Regions from separate parts of the Shewanella halotolerans genome, predicted to be linked through region 3. Evidence: predicted binding sites of a transcription regulator. Region 3 holds the regulator's gene; each other region holds the start of a gene.
The links. Region 3 encodes sigma-54, which starts transcription at its own class of promoters, with help from an activator protein. Its sites were predicted from a motif close to GTTGGCACGNNNNTNGNNT; they were not measured.
Positions count from the first base shown of each region.

Region 1 (7,967 bases), 1.2 Mb from region 3:
GTGATAGGCACAAGCCAGGCGATCGTCGACGAGTGTCGCCGCCTACTGCTCGACTTTAACCAAGACAGAGAATCCTTCTACAGCCCAGACGACTGGCTGGCCCAATGTGTAATGGCCGAAGACAGACAGGGACAGAGGGTGGCTCACCCCTTGATCAGTTTGTGTGTCGGCCTGTTGCCCCCCGAGGTGACTCGCTTTTGCGACGAGCAGGGGCTGTCGGCCTACAGCGCGGCGGCAAAAAAACAGGCCAAAGCCGCATTAAATGGCTTTAGCCTGTTTACGCCCGCGCCCAACGACGCGGCAATTGCCATGTATCGGCCGCTCAAGTTCGCCTGAGAGGCCCAGCAGCCTTAGAGTTTGGGCTGCACCGTCTTCTTCAGCCAATCGCTCAGCATCTTAGACTCGTGTCTCAGGGGCTTGTCGTTCATCACACCTGTGGTGTGCATGAAACTCATGTCTCTGAGCTTCTCGTCACCGGCGATCACCACATTATCACCGTCGAGCACCTGGTAACTAAAGGTCATGCGTGGCGGGTAGATATCTTCGATCAGACGAATGTCGTTAGGGGTCGCGCCAAAGGTGGGGCGCACATCACCGGCCAGATCCACGTCTGTCACCACCAGCTCCAGCTTCTGATTCGGCTTAAGCGTCTTCTCGGCGGCCTTATTGAGGTTCTTGGTCAGGGTGTCGAAAACACGCTGCTCATAGCGGGACTGAATGTCACCCACCGCCTTCACATCACGGTAGCTGTCGACATCCTGCCAGGTGATCTTGACCACCCCGGCCTCTGTGACTGGATTCTCTTTGGCTTCTTCGGCGGCAAGGTTGAGTGACACCAGTGCTCCCACCAAGAGTAGAGATTGAAACTTCATATTATGCCTCCTTAATCGCCCAAGCTTGGGACACCTACTGAGTCTAGCGACTACATTGAGTGTACAAAAGCTAACCTGAATATAGGCTTAATGCAAAATCCTGGCGAATCTTTTCGCCATCATTTACTTATTGGACAAGCGCAATTAACCCTTTTCTCCCCAGCCCACAGTTTTTGGCAGCCTTTGTATCAATTTGCTTCGAGCCTGGGGTAGACTCACAGGGCAAGTGAGGCTACTAAGGTAAATCATGCAAAACCGATCTTCTCTGCTGTTCGTCGTCATCCTCTTTTCGCTGCTGGCCGGTGCCCTCTATTGGATCACCTTAGAGGAAGAGACCCAGCAGGCCCCAGAAACCTGGTCGGCCTTCGTCTATGCCCATGGCTACAACTCGGGGCGCTACAAGAAAACCGATGACTTCGAGGATTACCAAAGCTGTAAGGCCTTCGCCACCGAGCAGGCCAAGGAGCTTGGCGATGTCTTATGGGAGTGTGGCCTCAGGTGTCGCTTCGATAACAGCCGTCAGGGCTTTCAGTGCGAGAGCATGCAGAATCAGGAATGAGTCAGCCGCCTTTCATCACTCAGCGAGCCAATTTAATCTGTTCGTTTTTTATTCAGCTTCTGTTCAAGCTATTGCCATTAACATAGGTATCAATGAAACGGCAGCAGCACTCGGGCCGCAGCAAACACAGCCCCAGATGCCGACAACAGATTGAATTTAAGACACCGACAGGAGCTATGACAATGAGCAAGCTAACCCACACAAGATTCTCAGGTAGATTCGCCCTATTGGCCTCACTAATCCTTGGTTTCGCCTTTATCTCAGGCGCCAACGCCAGCGAGCTTAGCGACAGCGAACGCGCCGCGGTAGAACAACACTTCCAGATTCTGGACCAGCAGCAAGAAGCAAGCGATAACCAGACGCTCGACGGCTTCCAGGCCGATCTCGACAGCCAGCTTGAGCAGGCCGAAGAGGAGTTTATGGAAGGTGCCTGCGCCGAGCATGAACTAACCTTCGATAGCGATAGCCAGGTCTGCTACTAGAGCAGGCTTAGTAAGGGCTCGCTAGAAAGGAAATAACTGAAACAGCTGAGGGTAAGTCGCCTTCAGCTGTTTTTTCTTGGGCGAAAACTTCTTCCCCTGAGGCGTCGCCTGCCCAGAAGGCACAAAGGGCAACTCCTCGCCAGTGCGATCTTCATAGATCTGCCCGGCGATCAGATCGTAATCCTCTACGAAGGGATAGGCATAGCCATCCTTCTCCGGCCAGGCGGGCAGCTCGGCCAAGGCATCCGGGTTAAGCAGTATCCGCTCGAACCACTCCTGCCCCAGGGAGATCAGGAAAGCGCGAAATTCGGCAAAGCCATATTCGCTGTCGCACCCGGTCACTATGTAGGCGGCGCCCCACAGCGACCAGAGGTAAGATCGACGCATCTGCTGCGAGAAGAACTTGTCGAAAGCCGCCAAGTCTTGGTTGTCGAGTTCGTTCAGCTTCGCCTTAAGCTCCGCCGCCAGGCTCTCCTGATCTTGCTCAGGCTTGCTGCGGGTGACTAACTGCCAAAATTCATTCTCGTTCATGCTCTTCTCATACCAAACGCGGTTTATGGTTAACGATTGCCTTCATATACTCCTGTCCTGCGTATCCTGACTCATTTTTATCAAGCGACAGGCCAGACAGAGGCCACATCTTACCCTAAGCCAGCCCGGCTGGCAGCAGGGCCTTTGCAATTTAGCCAAAGCAGTGGACATTTAGGTAAAGCATTAGACATTTAAGTAAAGCGTTGGACTAAGTTGCGCCATTTTTCTACACTGCGGGGCAAATCATTCACCCAAGTGCCAAGATGAACCGACCAAGTCCCAGCATACTGCTACTGATCGCCCTCTATATTGTTATCGCCATCCTCGCCGGTTGGCGCGCCCTGGACAGCCAGACCCTAGATCTCTTTACCCTGGGCGTGATCCCTGTGATCATCGGCCTCATCGCCCGCACCAGCTGGGCAAGCCTGGTGCTGAAGATCTATATCGGCATACAGACCCTGGGCTTCACGGCACTGGGTGCCACGGCGGTGATCGCCTATCAGATCACCCCGGAGGACGTTAAGGTGGTGGTGCGCGGTCAGGAGCTGCCTATCTGGGCCATCGCCTTAGTCGTCACCGCACTGCTCAGCTTCCAGTGGTATATGGCCTTCTCTAAAGGGATGAAAAAGTATCTGCCGCAGGCAACTAAAACCAGCGACCAGACCAAGGCTTAATCCCTCTATCGGGGAGGTTTACATCCCATCACCTCCCCAGGCCTTATCTGACCGGCCTTCGTGTCAATTCAGTCAAATCCAGGTCGCTTTCTTCTGTTTCAAGGGTTAAATTTTTACTGAATTTGACTGAAAGCACCCTTTGAGCGCATAAAACCGCTTTCATTATAGGGATGCTTGTGGCATGTTAAGTCCAGCAATTGCAAGTATCTAATGTAATTGGTATTACTAAATCTACGGAAAGAAGAGACTATCCAAATGAATAAAACTGAACTTGTTGCAAAAATAGCGGAAAGCGCTGAACTCACTAAAGCTGAAGCTGCTCGCGCCTTAAAGTCTTTCGAAGAAACGGTAGCGGAAGCGATGAAGAACGGCGAAAAAATCTCTATTGTAGGTTTTGGTTCTTTCGAGACCACTAGCCGTGCAGCACGTACAGGCCGCAACCCACAGACGGGCAAAGAAATTCAGATCCCAGCGGCTGTAGTACCTAAGTTTAAAGCCGGTAAGACGCTAAAAGACAGCGTAAACTAAATCGGTATTTAATCCGTCGAAAAAACCTCCTCCATGGAGGTTTTTTTATGCACCCTCCTAGTGCATCCTCTGCCTCATTTTTAACCAATTCGTTGCCTGCTTCTGATGCAAATAAAATAAACGACTGAAAAATAACAGATAAATATTTGGCACGCTCTTCGCTATAGCTTGTACGCGGCCTGACAATACTCATAACAACAGGCAGGGCCGCTCCCATAGACCAATAAGAAGGAATGAGTATGAAACAAGCATTGCGAACCCTAAGCCTACTCGCGGGCACCTTGATGGTTGCCCTACCGGCCAGCGCTAGCGTCACGGGCAACATAGGCGCAACCTCCAACTACTTGTGGCGCGGCGCCACACAGACGGGAGACGCGCCCGCGGTTCAAGGCGGCATAGACTTCGAACACGACAGCGGTCTCTACCTCGGAACCTGGGCGTCCAATGTGGATTTCGGCGACGACACCAGCTACGAGATCGACTTCTACGGCGGCTATGCCGGCAGCATAGGGGAAGACTTTGGTTATGACATCAGCTATCTCTACTACGCCTACCCCGACAGCGATTCGAGCATAGACTTCGGTGAAGTCACCCTGGCCCTGAGCTGGAAGTGGTTTAGCATTGGCTATTCAAAGGTGGTCAATGCCGGCAGCGACGTGGCGGCAGATCCTTTCGATGAGAAAGATCTCAGCTATATCAACGCAGGCGTCAGCTTCCCACTGTCGGAGACACTGTCTATCTCGGCCCACTATGGCTACTCCAGCGGTGATGTCGTCAACGCCTGGTTCGATACCGACAACTATGCGGACTACTCTTTGTCTCTGGATAAGGAAACCGACTTCGGTACCATCTCCTTCCTGGTCAGCGATACCGATCTCGAGGGTGACGATCCTAAAGTGGTCGTTGGCTACAGCTATAGTTTCGATTTGTGATCTAAATTTAAATGAGTTGCCACTAAATTAGCTGGCAACTCACTATCAGCCTTAAAATATTTCAATTAAAAACATAAAGTTATAAAAGTACCGCCCGTCTATTCGCTCACATTTTGTCTAAATCCACGACAAATACAATTGTGTTAACTCGATCAAACAAAAATCGAAAATCCCCTGCTATTTTTCTCATTAGCGCTCGCTAATGTGCTCACGCCTTAGGACGCTAAACTAGCTAACGCTTTGACTCAGTTAACTTTATGTTAAAGCGGCTCAGTGCTAAGCGGCACCAAATGAGTGCACAAGCACTTTATTTGACGAGGATTTCACTATGGCTCAGTTACTCGATGTTATTCCGAACGATGCTGAAATCGAAGCGATCACAGCACCCAAAAACCCTAAGGCGGCCTGTGAGCTGCAACACAGACGCGAAGTCAAACGTCGCCTGGAAGAGTTACTCGAAGAGGCGGCACTTAAACGCGCCATGGGGGGAGATTTCTACTAACCCCAGACTCCTTTGCCTCCTTCTCGCCAACACTGCATGGGGCCAGGCTCCATGCAGACGTTTGCTCTCGACGTTGAGCACGCTAAGCTTTAGATTCACTAGCCAGTTAGCACTCAAATTCAGGGCTCAAAGATTCCCCTTCTACCCAGGTTAAATTGGTGTAAGATTAAATTCAGCACATAACTTATTGATAGTCATAATTCTTCCAAGCGGTTCGCTGCAAGAGGTCACCATGACGCTGAGTAAATCCTTACGCCTTCTCGCCCCGCTGCTCCTGCTACTTAGCGGCTGTCAGGGCGCCGAACCTCCCCAGGCCCTGGGCACACTGGAACGCGACCGGGTACTGCTGCGCGCCACCACCTCAGAGATCATCACGGCACTGCCCAAACGCGAGGGCAGCCAGGTCAACGAAGGCGAGTTGCTGCTACAGTTCGACACCCGCAAACAAACCGCCCGCGTCGCCAGCGCCCAGGCTCAGTGGCAGAAGGCCCAGGCATATCTGCTCAGACTCACCAATGGTGAGCGCCCCGAAGATATCGCCAGCGCACAGGCCAACTTAGAACGTACCACGGCGGCCATGGTTCAGGCGGAGAAGGCCTATCGCCGAATCGCTAAACTTAAACAGCAAAACCTGGTGAGTCAGTCAGAATTGGATCAGGCCGTTGCCAGCCGGGATCAGACCATAGCCGAACACAACGCCGCCAATGAGGCCTTGAGCAAGCTGATTGTCGGCGTGCGCCAGGAAGATATTCAGCAGGCCCAGGCGGCTCTGGATGCCGCCGCGGCCGAGCTGGATCTGGCGCGGCAACTGCTGGATGACCTCAGCATCACGGCGACCCGCAGCGGTCGACTCGACAGCCTGCCCTTTAACCTGGGGGAGCGAGTGCCCGCCAACGCCGTGGTAGTGGCGATTCAGGCCGACAAGGCCGCCTATGCTAGGGTCTATATTCCCGCCCCCGCCATGGCCAAGCTCACCATAGGAATGCAGCTAAAAGTCCATGTCGACGGTCAAGAGCAGCCCTTCAGCGGCACACTGCGCTGGCTCAGCAAGGAGCCGGCCTTCACTCCCTATTACGCCTTGAATCAGCAAGACAGGTCTCGCCTCGTCTATCTGGCGGAGTTCGATCTCGACGACTCGGCCCAGCGCCTGCCCACGGGGATCCCCGCCCAGGTGGAGCTGCCCTGATGCAACCAAATGCGGATCTGGCCATAGATGCCCGCGGCGTCGATAAGCAGTTTGGCGATCTCTTGGCGGTGGCCGAGCTGGATCTACAGGTGCAGAAGGGCCACATCTATGGCTTTCTCGGCCCCAATGGTTGCGGCAAGTCCACCACAATACGCATGCTCACCGGCCTCTTGACCCCAACCCGGGGCGAGATCTCCGTGCTCGGCATGGCCATCCCCCAGCAGGCCGAGGCCCTCAGGCGGCGCATCGGCTACATGACCCAGAAGTTCTCCCTCTACGAAGACCTGAGCGTCAGGGAGAACCTGCAATTTATCGCCGACATCTATGGACTGGGTGCCAGAGAAAGCAAACGCAAGATAGATGAGCTGATCGATACCTATCATCTCGACGCCCAGCGCCAGCAGCTAGCCGGCACCCTCAGTGGTGGTCAGAAGCAACGCCTGGGATTAGCCTGCGCCTGTATCAACGAGCCCGAGCTGCTGTTTCTCGATGAGCCCACCTCGGCGGTGGATCCCCAGAACCGGCGCGACTTCTGGGAGCAGCTGTTCGATCTCTCCGAGCGCGGCACCAGCATACTGGTCACCACCCACTACATGGACGAGGCGCAGCGCTGCCACCAGCTGGCGATCATGGAAAGTGGCCACATTCGCGCCAAGGGTAATCCTCAGGCACTCCTCGAGGCGATGCCGCTGCATGTCATAGAGATAGCCGGCCACAGGCTGCGCCAGCTAAAGTCACACCTGAGCCAGTTCAGCGAGATCCCTTCCGCCGCCCAACTCGGCGACCGTCTGCTAGTCCTAGTCGATAAGCAGATAGCAGATCCCATCCCCTGGCTGCTGGAGAAGAGTCGCACCATGGCAGGGCAAGGAACGCCTGAACCGCTGAGCGCCAATCAGTTAAGCTTGGTCTCGCCCAACCTGGAAGATCTCTTCGTATCCGTCACAGGCAAGGGACTCAAAACCTCTCGGGAGGCTGAAGATGTTACTGGCTAGCCTGAGACGGATAAAATCGATCACCACCAAGGAGATCCGCCAGCTCAAGCGGGATCGCATCACTTTCGGCATGGTGGTGATGATCCCCCTGATCCAGCTGTTGCTGTTTGGCTACGCCATCAATACCGATGTGCGTAACGTGCCCGTGGTGGTGGTGGATCAGAGCCACTCCGCCGCCGGGCGCTGGATCGTCGAGGCCGTCAAGGTGACTCAGGTGGTTAGCATAGAGAAGCACTACGCCAGCGCCGAGGAGGCCGAGGCCGCCATCACCCGCGGCGAGGTGCGCGCGGCGCTGATATTGCCCCCCAACCTTACCGAGAAGCTGGCCAACGGCGAGACGCTGGGCCAATGGGTGGTCGACGGTTCAGATACTATGGTGGCCTCGGCCATCAGCCAGCTGAGGAACATGCTGCTGGATCAGATCACGGGCCAGGACAGCCAACGACTGCCCACCTTCGAGGTCGCCCTCTTCTACAACCCAGAGCAGCGCTCGGCGGTCAACATAGTGCCAGGGCTGATCGCGGTGATCCTCACCATGACAATGATCCTCTTTACCTCGGCGGCCATAGTAAGAGAGCGCGAACGTGGCAACCTGGAGCTGCTGATCACCACCCCGATCAAGCCGTTAGAGTTGATGCTGGGTAAGATAGTCCCCTATATCCTGGTGGGGCTGGTGCAGATGACCATCATCCTCGGCCTTGGTTATCTT
Region 1 is NZ_CP080417.1:483,322-491,288, reverse strand. It holds gene K0H81_RS02265 (bifunctional diguanylate cyclase/phosphodiesterase) at 1-336, shown strand, start outside; gene K0H81_RS02260 (DUF3016 domain-containing protein) at 351-872, opposite strand; gene K0H81_RS02255 (hypothetical protein) at 1,120-1,431, shown strand; gene K0H81_RS02250 (hypothetical protein) at 1,614-1,913, shown strand; gene K0H81_RS02245 (DUF4240 domain-containing protein) at 1,935-2,444, opposite strand; gene K0H81_RS02240 (hypothetical protein) at 2,708-3,118, shown strand; gene K0H81_RS02235 (HU family DNA-binding protein) at 3,374-3,646, shown strand; gene K0H81_RS02230 (TorF family putative porin) at 3,886-4,578, shown strand; gene K0H81_RS02225 (hypothetical protein) at 4,907-5,080, shown strand; gene K0H81_RS02220 (HlyD family secretion protein) at 5,313-6,266, shown strand; gene K0H81_RS02215 (ABC transporter ATP-binding protein) at 6,266-7,258, shown strand; gene K0H81_RS02210 (ABC transporter permease) at 7,245-7,967, shown strand, end outside.
Region 1: K0H81_RS02230 (TorF family putative porin) is a predicted target of sigma-54. The motif match lies at 3,792-3,810, and genes of this name have one in related genera.

Region 2 (7,967 bases), 950 kb from region 3:
CTGAGCTTCCTGCCGCGTCTGTTAACCACACTCTTCGCCCTGATGATCTTAGGCCATCTGCTGGTTCAGACCATGATGGAGTTTTTCTTGCAGATGGTGAATCTTATCCCCCAGGTGGTGGGCTAGCCATGAAGCGCCGCGCCCGTCCGGCTATCGAGCGTCGCTGAGATGGAGATCTTGCTATCGACTATCATGCAGACGCTGTCGGCCTATATGTGGCCGCTGTTTCGAGTGTCGAGCATGTTGATGGTGATGGCGGTATTTGGCGCCAATACCACACCGACTCGGGTGCGCCTGCTGCTCTCGGTGGCGATCACCTTCGCCATCGCTCCCATGTTGCCGGTCAATACCGAGGTCGAGCTATTTTCATTAGGCGCCGTGTTCGTGACCGTGCAGCAGATCTTGATTGGCGTCGCCATGGGGTTTGTCACCTTGCTTATCATGCAGACCTTCGTGTTGACCGGGCAGATCATTGGCATGCAGACCAGCCTAGGTTTCGCCTCCATGGTGGACCCCGGATCAGGCCAGCAGACCCCGGTTATCGGTAACTTCTTCTTACTACTGACGACCATGATCTTCCTGGCGGTGGATGGTCATCTGGTGATGATCCGCATGTTGGTGGCCAGCTTCGATACCATTCCCGTGTCTATGCAAGGAATAAGCATCGCCAGCTATCGGCGTCTGGCGGACTGGGGCGCCTATATGTTCGGCGCGGCGCTGACCATGTCTATTTCGGCGATTGTGGCGCTCTTGCTGATCAACCTCTCTTTTGGGGTGATGACCCGCGCCTCGCCGCAACTTAACATCTTCGCCATCGGTTTCCCCGTGACCATGGTGAGTGGTTTGATTATTCTCTGGTTGACCTTGACGCCTATCATGGCGCATTTCGACGAGGTCTGGCGTTCGGCCCAGTTGTTGCTGTGCGATCTGGTGCAGCTGCAATGTAGCACTGCAGGGAGCTTCTGATGGCCGATAACGATACCAGTCAGGAGAAGACCGAAGAGGCGACCCCCAGGCGACGCGAACAGGCGCGAGAGAAAGGGCAGGTAGCCCGATCTAAGGAGCTGGGCACCTCTGCTGTGTTGATGTCGGCGGCGGTTGGATTTGCCGTCATAGGGCCGAGCTTGGGCCAGTCATTGATGAGCGTGATGACGAACCTGTTTACCATGAGCAGGCAGGAGATCTACGACACCAATAGTCTGTTCAATATCTGGATGATGGTTTTTAAGGAGCTGGCGATACCTATGGCCAGCTTCGTGCTGTTTCTCGCCTTTATCGCCTTCCTGGGGAATGTCGTGCTCGGAGGCATCACCTTCTCGGCCAAGGCTTTCATGCCTAAGGGCAATAAGATGAACCCCATCAGCGGCTTTAAGCGTATGTTCGGGGTGCAGGCCTTGGTGGAGCTGACCAAGGGGATCGCTAAATTCTCCGTGGTGGCCCTGATGGCCTATCTGCTGCTGAGCTACTATTTCACCGATATTCTTACCCTGTCCCAGGGGCATCTGCCGGGCAATGTCTATAATGCCCTGGATCTGCTGGTGTGGATGTTTATTGTGCTTTGCTCCTCTACCGTGATTATCGTGGTGATCGACGTGCCGTTTCAGATCTGGAACCACAATAAACAGCTGAGAATGACCAAGCAGGAGATCAAGGACGAGTACAAGGACACCGAGGGTCAGCCTGAGGTGAAAGGCCGGGTGCGTCAGATGCAGCGTGAGATGGCCCAGCGGCGCATGATGGCCGAGGTGCCCAATGCCGATGTCATCGTCGTTAATCCAGAGCACTACGCCGTGGCGGTGAAGTATGATGTGACCAAGGCCGCGGCGCCCTATGTTCTTGCCAAAGGGGTGGATGATGTCGCCTTTAAGATCCGTGAGATCGCCCGCGAGCATGATGTCGCTATCGTCTCGGCGCCGCCATTGGCCAGGGCTATCTATCACACCACCAAAATAGATCAGGAGATCCCCGAGGGGCTGTTTACTGCCGTGGCCCAGGTATTGGCCTATGTGTTCCAACTGCGTCAGTATCAGCAAAAAGGTGGTAAGCGGCCGACACCTATCCCTATTAATCAGCCGATCCCAGATGAGCTAAAATACTAACGTTTTAAGCTGGTTAACTCTTATTTTGCGTCTGTACTGTTTGATATTTGTTCGTTTGTTATCCGCTTGAGTCGCTGCGAACTAAGCCGGCCTTAAGTTGGCGTACTTTTTGCTGAATCCTTGCTAGATGTCAAAGTTCAGGCGCTAGATTGATGGATTTGAAAGCAACGCTCGGTCAGATAAAACAGGTAAAACCCGCCAATTTTAAAGGGATAGGTACGCCCATATTGGTGCTTGCGGCGCTGGCGATGATCGTCTTGCCCATGCCGGCCTTCCTGCTGGATATCCTGTTCTCCTTTAATATCGCCTTGGCCCTGGTGGTCTTGCTAGTGGCCATCTATACCGACCGCCCCCTAGATTTTGCTGCCTTTCCCACTGTGCTGCTGGTTGCTACCTTGCTGCGTTTGGCGCTTAACGTCGCCTCGACCCGTATCGTCTTGCTTGAGGGGCACAACGGTGGCGACGCCGCGGGTAAGGTGATTGAGGCTTTCGGCTCTGTGGTGATTGGCGGTAATTATGCTGTGGGTCTGGTGGTGTTTCTTATCCTGATCATCATCAACTTCGCCGTGGTAACCAAGGGTGCCGGACGTATCTCTGAGGTGAGTGCTCGCTTTACCCTGGATGCCATGCCAGGTAAGCAGATGGCAATTGACGCCGACCTTAACGCCGGGATCCTCAATCAGGATCAGGCCCGCATTCGCCGCGCCGAAGTGACCAAGGAAGCCGACTTCTATGGTGCAATGGATGGTGCCTCTAAGTTTGTAAAAGGGGATGCCATCGCCGGTATCATGATTCTGGTGATCAACATACTGGGCGGTTTCGTCATAGGTATGGCGCAGCACGGGCTGGACTTCTCCTCTGCGGTCGAGATCTACACCCTGTTGACTATCGGTGACGGCCTGGTGGCGCAGATCCCTGGCCTCTTGCTCTCTATTGCGGCGGCCTTGATGGTGACCCGTCAGAATGAATCTGGCGACATGGGACAGATGGTGATGAGCCAGATGTTCGACAACCCTAAGTCGCTGGCCATCGCCGCCGGCGTCCTGCTGACCATGGGCATAGTGCCTGGCATGCCGCATTTCGCTTTTCTCAGCTTTGGCTTGATCACTGCGGCTGGCGCCTATTTTCTGCATCGTAAGAAAGATCTCGACAGACAACGTGCCCTGGAGATTGCTAAGACCTCACCTGCGACTCCCGGCGATGCCAAGCCTAAAGAGCTTAGCTGGGACGATGTGCAGCAGGTGGACACCATTGGCCTGGAGGTGGGCTACCGTCTGATCCCGCTGGTGGATAAGGGACAGGGTGGTGAGCTGTTGGGCCGCATCAAGGGCGTGCGTAAGAAGCTCTCCCAAGAGCTGGGCTTCCTGGTTCCCGCCGTGCATATTCGCGATAACCTGGATCTCGCGCCAAACACCTATCGGATCTCCCTAATGGGGGTGGCCTCAGGAGAGGCAGATATTCGTCACGATTGTGAACTGGCCATCAACCCAGGTCAGGTCTATGGCAAGCTTGACGGTGTCGAGACCACAGATCCCGCCTTTGGTTTAGAAGCTGTGTGGATCGCCCCTGAGCTCAGAGAACATGCTCAGACGCTAGGTTATACAGTGGTGGATGCCGCCACCGTAGTGGCGACTCACCTGAGTCAGCTGTTAACCAATAACGCCTCCAAGTTGCTGGGCTACGAAGAGGTGCAGCAGCTGATGGATATGCTGGCCAAGCATTCGCCTAAGCTGGTCAGTGGCTTCATTCCTGATGTCTTGCCGTTAGGCACTGTGGTCAAGGTAATGCAGAACCTGCTTAACGAAGGCGTGTCGATCCGCGACCTGAAGACCATAGTTCAGACCCTACTCGAGTACGGGCCTAAGAGTAACGATACCGAGGTACTTACCGCCGCCGTACGTATTGCACTTAAACGCATGATTGTTCAAGAAATAAGCGGTCCAGAACCGGAAATTCCTGTCATAACTTTGGCGCCTGAATTGGAACAGATGTTGCATCAGTCTATGCAGGCAACGGGAGGCGAGGGGCCGAATATCGAACCTAGCCTTGCCGAGAGGATGCAAAAGTCGTTACTCGACGCATCCCAGCGTCAGGAAATGGTGGGCCAACCAGCCATCCTACTGACATCGGGTATGTTACGTTCGACGCTGTCGCGTTTTGTTAAACATACGATTCCAAATCTGCGGGTGATCTCTTACCAAGAGGTGCCTGATGAGAAACAAATTCGCATCGTATCAGCGGTCGGCCAGTAGAGGGTATTTAAGTGAAAATAAAACGTTTTTTGGCAAAAGATATGCGCTCTGCATTGGCCCAGGTGAAAGAGACATTAGGTTCGGATGCGGTGATCATGTCGAACAAGAAAGTTACCGGCGGTATCGAGATCGTCGCCGCGGTAGACTACGATGAGCCTAAGCCGAGCGTGGCGAAAAATGATGCCGCGCCTTTGTCACCCAGCTTTCTCGATCTGGCCGAGGAGAAGGTCTCTATCGGTCGCCAGCCCATCAAGACAGAGTCAAAAAAACAGCCATCACCCGTGGCCGATTCGCTGCAGGCTCTGCTCGAGCGTCAACAAAATCGCGTCAGTCAGCAGCTAAGCCAATCGAATGAAGCACTCGAGATGCCTGCCTGGGCCCAGGGATTGAAGGCGCCAAGCGATGAGATGGCAGCGCCTAATATGCATGGCAGCATGCAGGCTAACTCCCATGCCAATACACATGAGAGCCAGAATTTTAACCGTGCAAAGCGCGATAAGAGCGCGCCGACCGGCAGCGAACTCGAGTCTATGCGCGAGGAGCTGGCATCACTTCGCAACCTACTGACACATCAAGTGACCTCACTGCTGACCGAGCAGAAGAGTCGTCTGGACCCAGTCGGCGCCATGCTAGAGAGTCGCTTGCTGGACGCCGAGTTTAGTCCTGAGGTTGCCGCCAAGTTATCGGCTCTTAGTGAGCATTATGTGCCGGCGGATCTGGTGAAGGCCTTACCACGCAGCTTGGCAAATATGCTCGACAACCAAGGGGACGACATCGTTCGTCAGGGCGGTGTGGTCGCCTTTGTCGGCCCAACCGGTGTGGGTAAGACGACGAGTGTCGCAAAATTAGCCGCTCGATTCGCCGCACAGCATGGTTCAGATCAAGTTGCACTCATTACAACCGATCATTATCGCATTGGAGCCTATGAGCAGCTGGCAACCTATGGCAAAATAATGGGGTGCCCGGTCAAGCAAGCTCATGATCTCAATGAGTTGGAACAAATTCTTTATCAGTTCCGCAATCGCAAGCTAGTATTGATAGATACGGCGGGCATGGGACAGAGAGATGTGAGATTGTTCCAGCAACTTGATAATTTAACTGCAAATAGCAGATTACCTATTCGCAGTTATCTGGTACTGTCATCTACAAGTCAAAGAAGAGTGCTTGAAGATGCCGTCGCACAGTTTACCCGGATTCCATTATCCGGCGCAATTTTGACCAAATTAGATGAGTCAGTGGCCTTGGCACCGGCGTTGAGTGTGTTGATTCAAAGTGGATTACCTTTGAGTTATGTCACCGATGGACAGAGAGTGCCAGAAGATATGCAAGTGGCCGACACCTTAGCCTTAGCCAACAAGGCCCTGTCGGTACTCGAAAAGAAAGTGCAACCAATACAGAATAACGAAAGGTCATATGAACAGGCCTACGCATTTGAGTAATATAATGAGTCGGGATCAAGCAAGCGGTTTACGTATGATGAATCAACCATATAACGAAAAAGTAAAAGTAATTGCCGTAACCGGTGGTAAGGGTGGCGTAGGTAAAACCAGCGTGTCGATCAATACCGCCGTCTCCCTAGCCGAGAAGGGCAAGCGTGTGCTTGTGCTCGATGCCGACTTGGGCCTGGCCAACGTCGATGTCATGTTGGGCCTCAGAGCCGAGCGCAATCTCTCCCACGTTTTATCGGGTGACGCCGACCTTGACGATATTATCGTACGCGGTCCTAAGGGAATTGGTATTATTCCTGCCACCTCAGGCACCCAGGCCATGGTCGAGCTGACACCGGCCCAGCATGCGGGCCTGATCCGTGCCTTCAGCGAGATGAAGACCCAGTTTGATATTCTGGTGGTCGATACCGCGGCAGGCATCTCAGACATGGTGCTCAGCTTCTCTCGCGCTTCTCAAGATGTGTTGGTTGTTGTGTGTGATGAGCCGACCTCTATTACCGATGCCTATGCTTTGATTAAGATTCTAAGTCGTGAGCATGGCGTATTCAGATTTAAGATTGTGGCAAATATGGTCAGAAGTTTACGAGAAGGGATGGAGTTGTTTGCTAAACTTAGCAAGGTAACCGACCGTTTTCTCGACGTGGCCCTGGAGCTGGTTGCGACTATCCCCTTCGATGAAAACCTTCGCAAATCAGTTCGTAAACAAAAGTTGATCGTCGAGGCATTTCCTAAGTCGCCGGCGTCAATTGCTTACCATGGCCTGGCGAATAAGATTATTAGCTGGCCAGTGCCACAACAACCGGGCGGACACCTGGAGTTCTTTGTAGAGCGATTGGTTCAACGTCCCGAATATCAAGAGGATCGTACGAGTGAGTAAAGCCGCTGCGTATACTTGTTTAGATAACAAAGCTTCTATTGTCGAACAGTATGCACCGTTGGTAAAAAGGATTGCTCACCATTTACTCGCTCGTCTACCCGCCTCGGTGCAATTGGATGATCTGTTACAAGCAGGTATGATGGGCCTGCTTGAAGCCTCGGCCAAGTTCGATGGCAGCAAGGGCGCCAAGTTTGAAACCTTCGCCGGTATCCGAATTCGCGGCTCTATGCTCGACGAAATTAGGCGAGGAGACTGGGTGCCCAGGTCGGTTCACCGTAATCAGCGACGCATAGCCCAGGTGATTGACGAGCTAGAACAAGAACTTGGACGTGACGCAAAAGACAATGAAATTGCGGATCGACTTGATATGACGCTCGATGAGTACCATCATATTCTTAATGATGTTTCTGTCGGGAAAGTAGTTGGAATTGAAGATCTTGGTGTATCGGTCGATGTAGTAAGACAGGAAGACGATCATCAGGACGACGCATTTGAGTCACTGGCAGAGACACAGTTCCACGAGGCCCTCGTCGAGGCGATTAAATTACTGCCAGAAAGAGATGGATTAGTTTTGTCGTTATATTATGACGAAGCATTAAATTTAAAAGAGATCGGTGCCGTACTTGATGTCAGCGAATCCCGGGTAAGCCAGATACACAGCCAGGCGATGCTCAGACTCAAAGCTAAACTCAAGCATTGGACCAAAATATAACGATTACATGAGCAATATAAAAACAGCTCCGCGGAGGAAACCTTGGACAAGAATATGAAGATTCTCGTTGTTGACGACTTCTCAACAATGAGACGCATCATCAAGAACTTGTTGAGAGACTTGGGTTTTAATAACACTCAGGAAGCAGATGACGGTTCGACAGCCTTGCCTATGTTGCAAAAAGGCGATTTTGACTTTGTCGTGACCGATTGGAATATGCCTGGCATGCAGGGGATCGACCTGTTAAAGGCTATTCGTGCTGATGACAACCTGAAGCACATTCCTGTGTTGATGGTGACTGCGGAAGCGAAAAGGGAACAGATCATTGCAGCGGCGCAGGCCGGTGTGAATGGCTATGTGGTGAAACCTTTTACTGCGGCGACATTGAAAGAGAAGTTAGACAAAATTTTCGAACGACTCGGTTAATCAAGGTTGAGCTATGCAGGCAGAAACTTCAGGGCTGATCAATCTAGCACAGGCCAAGCAACTCGTTGATCTGCTAGAGGCAGGTCAACAAGAGATGGCCGATGAGCTAATTCGCGATATCGCCAGCCCGATTCAGAAAGAGCTGTTTGACGA
Region 2 is NZ_CP080417.1:3,029,344-3,037,310, reverse strand. It holds gene fliQ (flagellar biosynthesis protein FliQ) at 1-126, shown strand, start outside; gene fliR (flagellar biosynthetic protein FliR) at 169-966, shown strand; gene flhB (flagellar biosynthesis protein FlhB) at 966-2,099, shown strand; gene flhA (flagellar biosynthesis protein FlhA) at 2,252-4,351, shown strand; gene flhF (flagellar biosynthesis GTPase FlhF) at 4,363-5,790, shown strand; gene K0H81_RS13145 (MinD/ParA family protein) at 5,795-6,676, shown strand; gene K0H81_RS13140 (RNA polymerase sigma factor FliA) at 6,669-7,388, shown strand; gene cheY (chemotaxis response regulator CheY) at 7,431-7,814, shown strand; gene K0H81_RS13130 (protein phosphatase CheZ) at 7,828-7,967, shown strand, end outside.
Region 2: flhA (flagellar biosynthesis protein FlhA) is a predicted target of sigma-54. The motif match lies at 2,196-2,214, and genes of this name have one in related genera.

Region 3 (7,967 bases):
GCCGATCAGCCAGCGGGAGTTACTCTGGCCTATCTGTCCCAGGGCGATACCGCGGATCACCAGCGCCAGGGTCTGGTTGCCGGCGACGCCGCCCATACTGGGCACTATGGTCATCAAGATGGCGATGGTGGCAAACTGCTCCAGGGTGTTCTCGAACATGTTGCTGACCGAGGCGGCCAGCAGGGCCGCAAACAGATTGATGGTCAGCCAGAGGGAGCGCCTCAGGGTACTCTTGACCACAGGGCCGAAGGTATCTGTGTCATCGTCCATCCCCGCCATCCCCATCATGGAGTGTTCGGCGTCTTCACGGATCACGTCGACAATATCATCGATGGTGATACGCCCCAGCAGACGGTTGCTCTCCTCTTCGACCACGGGGGCTGAGACCCAGTCGTGACGCTCGAACAGCTGGGCGACTTCGCCGTCATCCATGCCCACGGGGATCCCTTCGAGATCGTCGTTCATGATCTCCCGCACCGAGGCGTTGGGGTCGCAGGTGAGCAGATCGGTAATGCGCACACCGCCAAGCAGGCTGTCGCGCTTATCCACCACATAGAGGGTATCGGTGGCATCGGGCAGCTCGCCGCGGATCCTCAGGTAACGCAAGATCACATCTATGGTGACATCGGGGCGTACGGTTACGGTGTCCGTGTTCATGATACTGCCGGCGGTGTCTTCAGGGTAGGAGAGGGCTTGCTCTACCCTGGCCCTGTCTTGCGCCGTCATCGACTGCAACACCTGATTGAAGACGCTGTCGGGCAGGCTACGCAGTATGTAGGCCAGATCGTCAGTGTCCATTCCTTCGGCCGCCTTGGCGACGCGCTCGGGACTCATCTGGGTGATCAGGGTATCTTTGAGCTCTTCGCCTAGCTCGTCGAGGATCTCCCCCGTGTGCTGCTGATCGATCAGCTGCCAGAGCACCTGACGGGTTCGCGGTGGTGAAGATTCCAGGATGAAGGCGATATCAGAGGCGGCCATGTCGTGCAGCATGCTGCGCACATGGACAAACATGCCGCTGCCTAAGGCTTGAGTTAGCTGATTAATGCGTTGATCTGTGGTTTCACTATCTAACACTTCGATCGGCATAGCTCCTCCTTTGGCAGTTGATTGAACGGCTTGGGTGGTAGGCTTGTAAGTCTATGATAAGTATAGGACGAAATTAAGCGGGCACCGCAAAGCGAGCCGATTATACGGCCTCATCGAATTTGGCGTCAATAAGAGCGCTGATGGCATCTAAGGCCGCCTGGGCATCTTTGCCTTCGCTGGTGATGGTGATGGTTTTACCCATGCCGGTTTCGAGCATCAAGAGGCCGAGTACGCTGGCGGCAGAGGCCTGTTTATCGCCCTGGATCAAGGTGACCTCGGCGTCGAACTTGGCGGCGAGCACAGCCAGTTTGGTCGCCGCTCTGGCGTGCAGGCCCAACTTGTTGCAGATGGTCAGCTCGCGAGCCAACTTAGTCATGCTTTAGCTCTCGGTGGCGCGCCTGAACCTTATGCTTGCCCTTGTTGAACAGCTTGGCGAGCTGGTCGGTCACATAGACAGATCTGTGTTGGCCGCCGGTGCAGCCGATGGCGATGGTGAGGTAGCTGCGGTTGTTGCGCTCCAGGTGTGGTAACCAGGTCTCCAGCAGGTTTTCGATCTGCCAGATGAACTTGTTGACCAGGGGTTGCTGACTCAGAAACTGCTGCACAGGCTCATCCAGGCCGGTTAGAGGCCTTAGCTCAGGTTCCCAGTGGGGATTAGGCAGGAAGCGCACGTCGAACATGAAGTCGGCTTCGGTCGGCATGCCATATTTAAAGCCGAAAGACTCGAAGTTGATCACTAGCTCCTTGTCGACCGTGCCCAGCAGGATCTCGCGCACCTTGTCGCTCAACTCATAGATGTTGAGGTTAGAGGTGTCTATGTAGTGATCCACGAGTTTGGCTATGGGATCGAGCAGCTTGCCCTCGAGCTGAATAGCCTCCTTGAGGGAGACCTTAGAGCGCGACAGCGGATGTAGCCTGCGGGTCTCGCTATAGCGCTTGAGCAGCACATTGTCGCTGGAGTTCAGGAAGAAACTTAAGATTTCGGTATCTTTAGGGAGCTTGGCCAGCTGCTTTTCCAGCTGGATCTCTTCGCTTGGCATGTTGCGCACATCGACGCTGATGGCCACGAGCTCGCTGCGCCCCTTGAGCTGCTCAAGCAGGGACTCCATCATCTGCAAGGGCAGATTGTCGACACAGTAGTAGCCTAGATCTTCTAGGACCCTGAGTGCGACGGATTTTCCCGATCCTGAGCGTCCGGATACCAAAACCAATTTCATTGGGTGATCACCTGATAGAGTTCGGATTCGTCTTGGGTCTTTCTTAGCTGCTTCATGATCGCCTTATCATTGAGTTTCTCGGCCATAGCGGCCAGGGTGCTAAGATGTTGCTCGCATTGATCTGCGGGCACCAATAACGCAAAAAGGATATCGACGGGCTGATTGTCAATGGCATCGAATGCGATTGGTTCAGCACATTTCACCAGTACGGCCACGGGTTGATCTATGTTAGTCAGCCGCCCGTGAGGAATCGCGATACCATTGCCTATACCTGTGCTGCCCATTTTCTCTCGAGCCAGAAGGCTTTCAAATATTTCTTGAGAGGAGAGGGTGGGGTACTGGACAGCGGCTAAGTCGCTGATAAGCTCCAGTACCTTTTTCTTACTGCCCGGAGTGGCGCAGGTGGTGCACTCCGGCCGCAGGATGGTACTCAGTTCCATCGTTAATGTTTAGTAAGCTTCTCTTTGTGTTTAATGACCTGACGATCGAGTTTGTCAATCAGGGAGTCTATCGCGGCATACATGTCCGCATGTTCGGATGTTGCGAACACTTCTCCGCCACGGAGATGTAACTTTGCCTCAACCTTCTGTTGCAACTTTTCGACATTTAATACAACGTGCACATTATTGATCTGATCGAAATGACGTTCAAGCTTTGTGAATTTCTCTTCGATGTAGCTTCGTAGAGATTGGGTGATCTCGATATGGTGCCCAGTCAGGTTTATTTGCATAAAGATAGTCCTCCAGTTTCCAGGTTTGTTTTATAAGCTCTTGCGCTGATTCGAGGGCGGTATAAGCATTGCCTCGCGATACTTGGCAATGGTGCGTCTAGCCACCTTAATACCCTGTTCGGCCAAGAGTTGAGCCATCTTGCTGTCGCTCAATGGCTTTTTCTGGTTTTCCGCAGCAACCAGCTTCTTGATGAAGGCACGTATTGCTGTTGAAGAGCACTCTCCGCCATCGTCGGTACCGACGTGACTGGAGAAGAAATATTTAAGCTCGAAGATCCCTCTCGGGGTATGCATATATTTTTGCGTGGTCACACGTGAGATGGTGGATTCATGCATCTCCACCGCCTCGGCGATGTCGTTCAGTACCATGGGCTTCATCGCCTCTTCGCCAAATTCGAAGAAGCCTTGTTGGAAGTCGACGATACAGTTGGTCACCTTGAGCAGGGTCTCGTTGCGACTCTCCAGGCTCTTGAGGAACCATTTGGCTTCCTGCAGGTGGCCGCGAATAAACTGGCCGTCCGCCTGACTCTTAGTGCTGCGGGCCATGGCGGCGTACTGCTGGTTGACGTTGATCTTGGGCATGCTGTCTGGGTTAAGCTCGACTACCCAGCGTCCCTTCTTCTTGGTGACGGTCACATCTGGGATCACGTACTCGTCGCGGCTGGCGGTGATGGCGAGCCCTGGACGGGGATTCAGGGTCTGGATCAGGGCGATGGCATCCCTCAGCTCATCTTCCTTGAGCTTGGTCTTGCGCATCAGCAGGCGGAAGTCGCGTCCGGCGATGAGATCCAGGTGTTCCTTGATCAGCATGCGGGCGTTAGCGATGTGCGGCGTGTCGTCACTGTATTGGGCCAGCTGGATCGTCAGACATTCGCTGAGGTCGCGGGCCGCCACGCCAATAGGGTCGAAGTGTTGTACCCGTTTGAGCACCGCCTCGACCTCGTCGAGTTCGATCTCAGGGTCGCCCATGGCCTCGAGAATATCTTCACAGGTCTGGGTGAGGTAACCGCGCTCGTCGATAGCGTCGATGATGGCGGTAGCGATGGCCAGGTCGTTATCGGAAAAAGGGGTCAGGTTCTTCTGCCATTCCAGGTGTTCATACAGACCTTCGCTGGTCTCGCCCTGAAAAGGCATGTCGTCGTCGCGCATGGCGCCCGAGCTTGAGTTTGGTGAGGCGGTGTAGACCTCATCCCAGGTGGTATCTACCGGCAACTCGTCTGGCATGGAATCTTGAGTCAGGGCATCTGAGGTCTCGACCCCTGAGTTATCCTGGCTCGAATCCAGCTCTATCTTGTCGTCGTACTTGTTGTCGAAGCTGTCGCTGACGCTATCGTCTTGCAGCTCGATGCTGGCGCTCTCCTGCTCTTCATCCAACTCCAGTAACGGGTTGGATTCTAATGCCTGCTGGATCTCCTGCTGCAACTCTAATGACGACAACTGCAACAGACGTATGGCCTGCTGTAGCTGGGGCGTCATGGTGAGATGCTGACCCATTTTGAGCTGAAGTGACGCTTTCATCGTACTGCTATTCCCTTGTTTCTAATTATAAAATGAGAAAGCTCTGGCTATATGTGCCGGACAAATATATCGGATAGTTCCTAAGGCCACAATTAACGCGTGGTTTTTCCTCTGTGGCCCCATTATAAGATTAACTATAGCTTGAATTGTTCACCTAAGTACACTGCTCGTACTTGCTGGTTGTCTAAGATTTCGGCGGGTGTGCCCTCGGCGATCAGATTACCATGGCTGACGATATAGGCTTTCTCACAGACGTCTAATGTTTCGCGCACGTTGTGGTCGGTGATCAACACCCCCAGGCCGCGATTCTTGAGCTGCTCGATGATCTTCTTGATGTCGATGACCGAGATGGGATCGACCCCGGCGAACGGCTCGTCGAGAAGAATAAACTTAGGGTTGGCGGCAAGCGCCCTGGCGATCTCCACCCGGCGACGTTCACCGCCCGAGAGTGCCATGCCGTGGCTGTCACGGATATGGGTGATGTGGAACTCTTCCAGCAGGTGTTCCAGCTCCTCTTCGCGGCCATCGTTATTAAGATCGCTGCGGGTCTGGAGTACGGCCATGATGTTGTCCCGCACCGAGAGCTTACGGAAGATACTGGCTTCCTGAGGCAGGTAGCCTATGCCTTTGCGGGCGCGTAGGTGCATGGGGTCTAGCGTCAGGTCGTCATCGTCGATAAAGATGCGGCCCTTGTCGCTCTGTACCAGGCCGACGACCATGTAAAAGGTAGTGGTCTTGCCGGCGCCGTTTGGCCCCAACAGGCCGACGATCTGCCCGGTCTTTACCGTGAGGCTCACGTCTTGGACAACGGCACGACTCTTATAGCTCTTGGCGAGGTTCTCCGCCTTCAAGATCAGGTCTGTCATTGTTTTTCCTGTTCTGGTTTCTTCTCGGGCTTCTGCTCTGGCTGGATCTGTTCCTGGTAGTTCTCAGGCTGAATGATGGTGATCACTCTGTCTTTGCCTGTGCTCTCGGCGATCAGCTGTTGCTGCTCTATGTTGTAGCGGATCTGCGAACCCGTGACCTGGCTGCCTTCCTGTTCCAGGGTGGCGTCGCCGATCAGTGTCAGGGTGCGGCTGGAAAGCTCGTAACGGATCTCCTTGGCGCTGGCCGAGGCGGGGCGGCCATCTTCCATCACCTGAGAGTAGGTGGCCGGGTTGCCGGTGGCGATCAGTATCTTGCCGCTGTTCTTCTCTTTGCTGAAGGCACGCAGCTCACTGGCCAATATCTTGATAGAGCCTTGGGTGACCTCGACCGGACCGTGGAAGATGATCTGGTTGTTCTTAATGTCAGCTTCCTGGCTGGCGGCAGAGATCTTAACCTCTTGCAGCAGGTCGTTTACCTTGGCGTGGGTGCCAACACTGACCAGGGGCAGCAGACCCGCAAGAATAAGGCTATTTAGTTTCATATGTTCCTTCTACCTGACTCGTCAGTTTGATATTTTGGGCGTTAAGATCGGCATATAGGCCTTCCCCCGTGATGAGGAAATCGCGCCCTGTGATCCGAATGCTTCTGTCGGATGTCATAATCATAGTATTGAGATCCAGCTCCAGATAGGTGGTCTCTATGGTCTGAATCGGTTCCTCTGGGCTAATGGCATCAATGATAACATTATTTTCCAGGGTGACCCGTCCGCTATTTTTGTCCAGTGTGCCCTTGGTGGATCTCAGGCGCCACTGGGCATCGCCGTTGTCGGGGTAGACCAGATAGATGGGCTGGGTAAAGTAGGTCTGGTTGCGTTCGGCGTAGTGTTCCATGTGACTGGCCGATACGCGACTGTTGATACCACCCTCATCATTGTATTGCACGCTCTTGAGATCCCGGACTATGTAGTCGGGACGATCGACATTATCCAGGGCCAGCTCTTCGCTGCCCTTTTTCGACTGAACCTGCCAATAGAGGATCAGTGCTGTGCCGAAGAAGGCGATGATCGCCAGCGTGACTCTGTTCATATGCTCATTCCGTGGGCTGAGGCAAACTTATCCTGGCTGAGCAGGATGAGATCCGTCAGTTCACGCAGCGCGCCGTGGCCGCCCTTGATATGGGTAACCATGTCGGCGTGTTGGCGCACATAGGGATGACCGTCGGCCACGCACACAGACAGGCCTACTTGCTCCATCACGGGCAGATCCACCATGTCATCGCCGATATAAGCAACTTCCTCTGGCGTCACCTTATAGAGGTTAAGCAGCTCCTGATAAGGCTCGAGTTTGTTGTCAACCCCCTGGTAGATGTGGGTGATACCCAGGGCCGTCATGCGATCTTCCACTATCTGCGACTTGCGCCCCGTGATGATGGCCACCGGAATATCGCTGGTCAGCAGCGAGCGGACGCCATAGCCGTCGCGGGTATGGAAGGTCTTGAGTTCGTCGCCCGAGTTACTCATATAGACCAGACCATCGGAGAAGACGCCGTCGACGTCGCAGATCAAGAGCTTGATCTGTTTAGCCTTCTGCCAGACTGCGTCGGTTATCGGGCCGTAAAAACCTTGATGTGCCATGTTAGATCACCCCCGCCTTAACCATGTCCAGCATATTGAGTGCACCAATCGGCTTCTTCTGCTCGTCGGTGACAATCAGGCCGTTGATCTCTTTCTCGTCCATCACCTTGAGGGCCTGGGCGGCTAAGATGCCTTCGCTAACGGTGACGCAGCCATGGGTCATCACCTCTGAGATGGAGGTCTTGCGCAGGTTGATCTCGGCGTCGATCACCCGGCGCAGGTCACCGTCGGTGAAGATACCGACCAGCATGCCCTGGCTGTTGACCACGCCTGTCATGCCCAGCCCCTTCTTGGAGATCTCATACAGGGCCTCTGTGATACAGATATCTTCGGCTACCAGAGGCAAGTCATCACCCTTGTGCATCACGTCGCTCACCTTGAGCAGCAGCTTGCGTCCCAGGCTACCGCCGGGGTGGGAGAGGGCGAAATCATCTTTGGTGAAGCCTCTGGCTTGCAGCAGGGCTACCGCCAGGGCGTCGCCCATGACGAGCGTCGCCGTGGTGCTCGAGGTGGGCGCCAGTCCGAGCGGGCAGGCCTCTTCCGGTACCTCGATACACAGATGAACGACCGAATGCTTGGCCATATTGGACTCAGGTTTGCCCGTCACCGCGATGACAGGCAGCCCCATGCGCTTGATCACAGGCATCAGGGTTAAAATTTCGCTGGCCTCGCCCGAGTTGGAGATGGCGAGCACGATATCGTTCTCGCTCAGCACGCCCAGGTCGCCATGGCTGGCCTCGCCGGGGTGGACGAAGAAGGCTGGGGTGCCTGTGCTGGCCAGGGTGGCCGAGATCTTGTTACCTATGTGACCGGATTTGCCCATGCCCATCACGATCACCTTGCCGGTGCAGGCGAGGATCAGTTGGCAGGCCTTGGCAAATTCACTCGAGTCGACATATTGATACAGGTTGTCCAG
Region 3 is NZ_CP080417.1:3,983,299-3,991,265, reverse strand. It holds gene mgtE (magnesium transporter) at 1-1,086, opposite strand, end outside; gene K0H81_RS17255 (HPr family phosphocarrier protein) at 1,187-1,462, opposite strand; gene rapZ (RNase adapter RapZ) at 1,455-2,303, opposite strand; gene ptsN (PTS IIA-like nitrogen regulatory protein PtsN) at 2,300-2,743, opposite strand; gene hpf (ribosome hibernation promoting factor) at 2,746-3,033, opposite strand; gene K0H81_RS17235 (RNA polymerase factor sigma-54) at 3,064-4,551, opposite strand; gene lptB (LPS export ABC transporter ATP-binding protein) at 4,686-5,417, opposite strand; gene lptA (lipopolysaccharide transport periplasmic protein LptA) at 5,414-5,959, opposite strand; gene lptC (LPS export ABC transporter periplasmic protein LptC) at 5,946-6,503, opposite strand; gene kdsC (3-deoxy-manno-octulosonate-8-phosphatase KdsC) at 6,500-7,051, opposite strand; gene K0H81_RS17210 (KpsF/GutQ family sugar-phosphate isomerase) at 7,053-7,967, opposite strand, start outside.

Region 4 (7,967 bases), 340 kb from region 3:
TATTTCAGGTTATCAGACAGGGCTGTGGCTATCGCCGTGCCGCCCGCTTTGCCGTGGATCCACTGATATTTAAGCGCTTTCTTGGTGAGATCCCAGAGCTGTAGGTTGTTGCTCGTGGTGCTGACCAAAAGATATCGGGCCTGGGAGGAGAGGCTGGCGTCATAGCTGGGTTCGGCGACCAGGCTGCTCACCTCGGGCTTAGGCTGGCAAGCGCTCAGCAGGAGCGTACAAGCAATCAGTGTACAAAAATGTAGCAATCTGGTTCTGCTCATGAACTTGTTCCTGGTTGCGTTGTCTCTAGCTCAAAGGTTTTCGCCTGGCGTAAGGGCGCCAGGCGACATTGATGAAACTTAATCAATGTAATTGGTATATGTTAATTAACTAGTATAAAGTGGTTCGTCTTAGAAGAGTAAGGTTATTGTAACCACAAGAAAATGCTGAGGAAGCTTTAATGAAGTCCATTTATAAAATGTCACTGGTCGCGTTGGCGGTGGTTGGTCTAACTGCTTGTAACCAAGAACAAAAAGTAACAAAACCGGCAGAAGTTAAACTTGAGACCCAGGCGCAGAAGCAAGCCTATAGCGTAGGCGCGTCTATCGGTAAATATATGTCTGGTCATATCAAAGAGCAGGAAGAGCTAGGTCTACCAGTTGATCGTAGCCTGATCATTCAAGGCTTTAGCAATGGTCTGAACGATGAGCTTAAGCTGACCGAAGAAGAGATGCAGACAGTACTGCAAGGCCTAGACGAGCAGCTAAATGAGAAGCGTCAGGCGCAAGCAACAGCACTAGCCGAGAAAGCCCAGGCAGAGAGCGCGGCTTTCTTAGAAGCCAACAAGGCGAAAGAAGGCGTAACGACTACAGATTCAGGTCTGCAGTATGAAGTGATCACCGAAGGTACTGGCGACAAGCCAAGCGCCGAAGATACGGTTGAAGTGCACTATGTGGGCACACTGATCGACGGCACCGAGTTCGATAGCTCTATCGCTCGTGGTCAGAGCGCTAAGTTCCCGCTAAACCGCGTTATCCCAGGTTGGACCGAGGGTGTTCAGCTGATGTCTGTGGGTTCTAAGTACCGTTTCGTGATCCCAGCAGAGCTGGCCTATGGTAGCCGCGACACAGGTAGCATCCCAGCTAACTCTACGCTGATCTTCGAAGTTGAGCTGCTTTCTATCGAGAAAGCTGCGCCAGCAGAAGAAGCCGCAGCGGCTAAGTAAGCCTGGCTATTAAAGATTTGAAAAAGGGCGCTTAGGCGCCCTTTTTTGTGGGCGAAAGAAAAGACAGCGTGAACTGAGTGTAGGACTGTCTGTGTAAACCGCATGTGTGACCAGCTAGGGGGAATTTTCGCCGCTTAGCGTAAGGGGAATCGGATAACTCTGGCAATGTCTCGGCCTTAGGTTAGAATTTGCAAGGTAACCTTGGGGAAGACAGCTTATGGAATATGAATTTCGCCGCAACACATTGACCGGCACCCTGGTGGCTCAGTTCACCATGGATCATGAGATTATGGGGCTTTGGTTTGTCGATGAGCTGGGCGAAGACAAGGCCTTAATCGAGCAGATAGCCTCGACCATAGCGGCGCTGCAGCAGGGGAGGCTGACAGAACAACGTTTTGTCGGCCAGGGGATCTCTCTCGAGCTGGATGAGGAGCAGGCCAGAGTATTTGCCAACGCCCTTGAGATGGATGACGACACCCTGCTGGATGAGTCCATGTCCCTGTATGACGGTGAGTCACAGGCCTTCTGCGGCCTTGAGGATTTTGAGGCGGCGCTCAAGAGCTGGCAGACCTTCATCGAAGAGAGCCGATAGGCAGGGACTATGCAGGGCAAGTGTGTAGAGAAATCGTGTAGATAAAGCGTGAGAAATCTTGCAAAGAAAAAGGCAGCTTAGGCTGCCTTTTTACGTTTTAGCTGTTTTGACCGGCGTAGCACCTAGGCTCATTGGTTAAGGTAGCGTACCGCCATCTCTGTGCGCGACTTGGCGTTGGCCTTGCGCAGCAGATTCTTCACATGCACCTTGACCGTGCCTTCGCTGATATGCAGCTGCTCTGAGATCACCCGGTTGCTCTTGCCTTCGGCCAGTTGCTCGAGGATCTGTAGCTCTCTCGGGGTCAGGTTGTCTATCCAGGCCTGCTCGTCGGCGCCATCTTTTAGCTCATAGATGAAGTCTTCCACCGACTCAGAGATCACTCGGTGACCCTGCATGGCATTCTTCAGCTTCTCCAGCAGTAGATCCGGCTCGGTATCTTTCAATAGATAACCGTCGGCGCCGGCTCTGACCAGGCGGATAACGTCTTGCTTGGCATCGGATACCGTGAGGATCACGATACGGCTGGTGACCCCTTCCTGACGCAAGGCGTTGAGGGTATCTAGCCCTGTCATCCCCTTCATGTTGAGGTCTAGTAGCACGATATCCGGTTCGTTTTCGGCAATTGCCGACAGGGCATCTAGGCCGCTGCCTGCTTCACCAAATAGGGTGAAGTCTGAGTCAGAGGTGATAAGTTGACAGATCCCGCGACGTAACAGGGGATGATCGTCTACGACCAAAACTGAATATGGTTTGCCCATTTTATTGCCTCCACTGAGGTCTGTTTTATTTAAAAATTAGTATCTTATATCGCCAGTATCCCTACTGGCGCGGCACTTGTTCGGGCGGGAACAGCAAGGTGACCGTGGTTCCGCCCTGTTCATTGCTGCTGAAGTCTACCACACCCGAGAGGCGACTTGCGCGTTCATGCATGATTCCTATGCCAAAATGTTGATCCCTCTCCTTGAGCTTTTCCAGGCCGACGCCGTCGTCGCTGATGCTGATCTTGACGTTGTTACCGCTGCGGGTGCAACAGATATGAATATGATCAGCCTGGGCATGCTTAATGGCGTTGAGGGTCGCCTCACGGGTAAGCTGCAGCACATGAATGTGTTGGTGAGCACCGAGCAGCTGGATCGGCAGCTTGTCTTCCAGGGTGATCTTGGCCGTGGTTTGTCCCCTGAGCTGGTCGAGCATCATCTCGATCGCATGATTGAGGTTGGGATCTTTAATGGTCAGGCGGAAGGTCGATAGTAGCTCACGCAGCTGCACATAGGCGGTGTTGACTCCTTCGTTGATCTCCTTGAGCTGTTCCTCTACCTGAGGGCTACGGCACTGGCTGTCCAGCCCCTTGGAGAGCAGGTTGACCTGGATCTTGAGAAACGAGAGTAGCTGACCCAGAGAGTCGTGCAGCTCGCGGGCGATCACGCCGCGCTCCTCCATCAGTGCCAGCTGCTGGCGCTGCTCGCCGGCGTTATAGATGACGATTGAGCGGGCCAGCATGATGGCGAAGTTCTCGAACAGGGGATGATTGATCTCACCCAGGGCAGTGACCTCAAGATAGCCCAGTTCGTTGTCGGCAAATTTTAGCGGGAAACGGGTCTGGCTGCGCGAGGCGATGGGCCAGCCGCCGTCGGCATCTATGTAGAGCTTCTCTTTGTCATCCTGGGCGATCACCAGGCGCAGGAAGCTGTTGGGTTCGTGGGCCCTGAGCTGATTCAGCGCCTGTTTCAGGGTACTGATCTCCAGCTTGCCCGAGTGCAGCATTACCAGGTTGTCGTAGAGCAGCTTGAGCTCGTTGTTGGCGCGGGTGAGGGCGAAGGTCTTCTCTTTGACCTGATTTTCCAGGTTGTTATAGAGGGTCGACAGCTCCCTGGCACTGGTGGCCAGGGCGTTGCTGAGCGAGCTGAGCTCGATATATTCGCTATCAGGCATGGTGACATCGAACTCCCCTTTAGAGATGGTGTTGGCCGACTCCATCAACTGGTTGAGGGGAGTGACCACCTTACGCTTGGTAAAGCGTACGGCGAAGAAGGCAATCAGTAACATGAGGCCCAGGCCGGTGATCTGGCTGGCGGCCAGTAGCTTGAGCTTGAAGGCGGCGAACTCCTCTGTTTCCAGCACGAAGAGATCTATGGTGTCGACGAAATCTTTGAGGGCGGATACATAGAGGCGGGAGTTCTCCTCTTCGATATATTGCTTCATCACCTGCCACTTCTGGATAACCAACAGATACTGGGAGGCGAGATCGTCCGGCGTCATCCAGTCGAGTGAGCGTTTCAGCGCATCCGAGTGGAGGGTGGCCTCAAACTCTCTAATTTTGTCGTCGGCTCCCTCGCTGCCAGAGTTGGCGTAAAACATCAGACGGTAACTCTGCATACGCAGAGAGCCGGAGGCGTTGATGGCTCTGGCGTCTCCCAGGCTATAAGCCAAATTAGCTATGGCGAAGGTGGCGAGTCCACTGGAAAGTAAAATTAAGGCCAGCATTAACCTTAATATGGTGGAGGTGAGGCTGCCTTTCTTCATGTATTAGAACTCATTAAATTATAGGGAAAAATCGGAAATTTGGACTATGATACTTGTTTAGCAATTGCTGATAAAATTAACAAGGTGATAAAAATGTGACCAACAACACATTCACATTATGATCTGCCTCAAGTTTTAACCCGGATACCCCATAAGGGGTATATTTTTAACGGGGTTAAGGGACTAACTTTGGCCTTGGAGATGTTGTGGTTTTTAAGACTACTATAAAAAGTAACACGGAGATGAGATGGTGAGAACATTAACTACAAAAACCTTTGCACTGAGTGCTTTGGTCGCCGCTGGCCTGATGGCTACCGGCGTGATGGCAAGTGACAAGACTGAGCCACGTAACGAAGTCTACAAAGATAAGTTTTCTAAGCAGTACAACAGCTGGCATGACACAGCCGAAAGCAAAGAAGTTGTCGATATGCTTGAAGAAGTTCCTAGCCTGGTTGTGTTGTGGGCAGGTTACGGCTTCGCCAAAGATTACAATGCACCTCGTGGTCATATGTATGCGGTAACCGACGTACGTAACACACTGCGTACCGGTGCACCTAAGTCTGCCGAAGATGGTCCAATGCCAATGGCATGTTGGTCATGTAAGAGCCCAGACGTGCCTCGCGTGATCGAGGAGCAGGGCGAAGATGGCTACTTCACTGGTAAGTGGTACAAAGGCGGCGCAGAAATCGTGAACACTATCGGTTGTTCTGACTGTCATGAGAAAGGCTCTTCTAAACTGCGTATGTCTCGTCCATTCGCCGAGCGCGCCATGGCAACACTAGGCACTCCATTTGACAAGGCTTCTAAGAAAGACAAGCAGTCTATGGTGTGTGGTCAGTGTCACGTAGAGTACTACTTCGAGAAGACCAAAGATCGCAAAGGTTTTGTTAAGTTCCCTTGGGATATGGGCACAACTGTTGAGCAGATGGAAGTCTACTACGACAATATGGAGTTCAAAGACTGGACTCACGCCGTATCTAAGACACCTATGCTGAAAGCACAGCACCCAGGCTATGAAACTTGGCAGCTAGGCGTACATGGTAAGAACAATGTGACCTGTACTGACTGTCATATGCCTAAGGTGAAGAATGCTGAAGGTCGTAAGTTTACCGACCATAAAGTAGGTAACCCATTCGATCGCTTTGAAGAGACTTGTGCGACTTGTCATACTCAAAGCAAAGAGTTCATGGTTAACCTGACGAAGGAGCGCAAAGTTAAGGTTGCTGACCTTAAGGCACGTGCCGAGTCTCAGCTAGTTAAGGCGCACTTCGAAGCTAAAGCGGCTTGGGATGCAGGTGCAACTGAAGCTGAAATGAAGCCAATCTTAATGGATATCCGTCATGCACAATGGCGCTGGGACTATGCAACCGCTTCTCACGGTGTTGCGGCTCACGCAGCTGACGAAGCGCTACGCATCTTAGGTACTGCGGTTGATAAGGCTGGTGATGCACGCATCAAACTAGCTCAACTGCTAGCAACTAAAGGTGTTAAGCAGCCTATCGCCTTCCCAGATGTTTCTACCAAGGCCAAGGCGCAAGCTGCACTGGGTATGGACATGAACAAGTTGAATGCCGACAAGGCAGAGTTCAAGAAGACTGTACTGCCTAAGTGGGATGCCGAAGCTAAGAAGCGCGAAGCAACTTACTAATTTCTCCCCCCCTGCATAGTAAAAGCCCCGGTTATCCGGGGCTTTTTTATATCTTCACGACTTTATACTTGCACGATCTTATATTTTCACCGCTTTATTTCGTCACTACTTTATCATCTTCAGCAGGGCCCGGAATCTGTCGCCACTAGCCTCTGCCTGTAACTCGAATAATAAAGACTCGCTATTGGTTAGCAAGGCGCCGTTCTGGGTCATCATCTCACAGCCTAACTGCTTATTGGCCTCGGTTCGCGAGGAGACGGCGTCGGTTACCAAGTGCACCTCATATTCGTTGTCCAGCAGATCCCGGCAGGTCTGGTAGACGCAGATGTGGGTCTCTATGCCCGCGAGCAACACCTTGGGCCTGCCATACCGCTGCAGTGCCTGCCTGAAGAGCTCGGCGTGCCAGCCGCTAAAATGAGCCTTAGGGATAGGTTGATAATGAGGCGTAAGCAGCTCGGCCAATGCCGGGCTAGTGGCCCCCAGCTTATCGGGCAGCTGCTCCAGCCAGACGACAGGGATATCAAACAGCTCGGCCGCCTTTATCAGTGTGGTGAGCCGGGTTTCGAGTTCCTCAGCCTGGTGCATCAGGGTGGCCAGCTTTCCCTGAACATCGACGATGATGAGTACACATTCCTGTGGTTGCAACATAGGGCGCTCCTCTATGGGTGATGACTCCATCATACCCGGATAATTTCGCCACCCAATCCGTCATAAGTCGAATAGGCGACTGCGCTATTTTTGTGCGCTCTGTGCATAGTCGCACCCAATTGGTGCATTTATATGCAGCATGAAGGGCGTCGTTATTACTAAGTTTATGAATGTTAAGGTTTTGTAATGTTGGCCTGATGATTGAATTGCCTTTGGCATCAGCAAGAATACTAAGATGAGTCGGAGGCGGTAATGAAATTAATCAGCGCAATAATCAAGCCATTCAAACTCGATGATGTGCGAGAAGCCATTGCAGGGTTGGGGATTGAGGGGATGACGGTGACCGAGGTGAAGGGGTTCGGACGTCAGAAAGGCCATACAGAGCTCTATCGTGGCGCCGAATACCAGGTGGATTTTCTGCCTAAGGTCAAACTGGATATCGCCACTAAGGCTGAAAACGTCGATCACCTTATCGAGTCAATCGTCGCTGCGGCGCATACGGGCAAGATAGGCGACGGCAAGATTTTCGTGACGGATCTCGATCAGGTGATCCGTATCCGTACCGGCGAACTCGATAACGAAGCACTTTAAGGGGGAATTCCAATGGAAGAGTTAGTAACACTAGGTGCGACAGTATCTGAGTTAAAGTTTGCTCTCGACACCTTTTATTTCTTGATCTCAGGCGCGCTGGTGATGTGGATGGCAGCCGGGTTTGCCATGTTGGAAGCGGGTCTGGTGCGCTCCAAGAACACCACAGAGATCTTAACCAAGAACGTCTGTCTCTACTCCATCGCCTGTATCATGTATCTGGTGGTGGGATACAACATCATGTATGTGGATAATGCCGAGGGTGGCTGGTTGCCATCGTTTGCCAGCCTCATTGGTGCTCAGGCAAGCGATGCCGATCACGCGCTGGAATCGGATTTCTTCTTCCAGGTGGTGTTTGTGGCGACCGCTATGTCTATCGTCTCCGGCGCCGTTGCCGAGCGTATGAAGCTGTGGGCATTCCTGATCTTCTCCGTGGTGATGACTGGGGTTATCTATCCTGTCGAAGGTTACTGGACCTGGGGCGGCGGTTTCCTCTCTGAGGCTGGGTTTGTCGATTTCGCCGGTAGTGGCATAGTACACATGGCGGGCGCGGCTGCGGCTATCTCGGGTGTCTTGTTACTCGGCGCTCGTAAGGGCAAGTATGGCCCTAACGGTCAGGTGAATCCTATCCCTGGTTCTAACCTGCCGATGGCAACCTTAGGTATGTTCATCCTGTGGATGGGTTGGTTCGGCTTTAACGGTGGCTCTCAGCTGCTGGTGTCTGATGCCGAGAACGCGTCGGCGGTGGCGAA
Region 4 is NZ_CP080417.1:3,639,516-3,647,482, reverse strand. It holds gene K0H81_RS15875 (WD40 repeat domain-containing protein) at 1-272, opposite strand, end outside; gene fkpA (FKBP-type peptidyl-prolyl cis-trans isomerase) at 452-1,216, shown strand; gene K0H81_RS15865 (YacL family protein) at 1,434-1,808, shown strand; gene K0H81_RS15860 (response regulator) at 1,937-2,566, opposite strand; gene narQ (nitrate/nitrite two-component system sensor histidine kinase NarQ) at 2,628-4,331, opposite strand; gene nrfA (ammonia-forming nitrite reductase cytochrome c552 subunit) at 4,579-5,979, shown strand; gene K0H81_RS15845 (hydrolase) at 6,085-6,627, opposite strand; gene K0H81_RS15840 (P-II family nitrogen regulator) at 6,880-7,218, shown strand; gene K0H81_RS15835 (ammonium transporter) at 7,231-7,967, shown strand, end outside.
Region 4: K0H81_RS15840 (P-II family nitrogen regulator) is a predicted target of sigma-54. The motif match lies at 6,816-6,834, and genes of this name have one in related genera.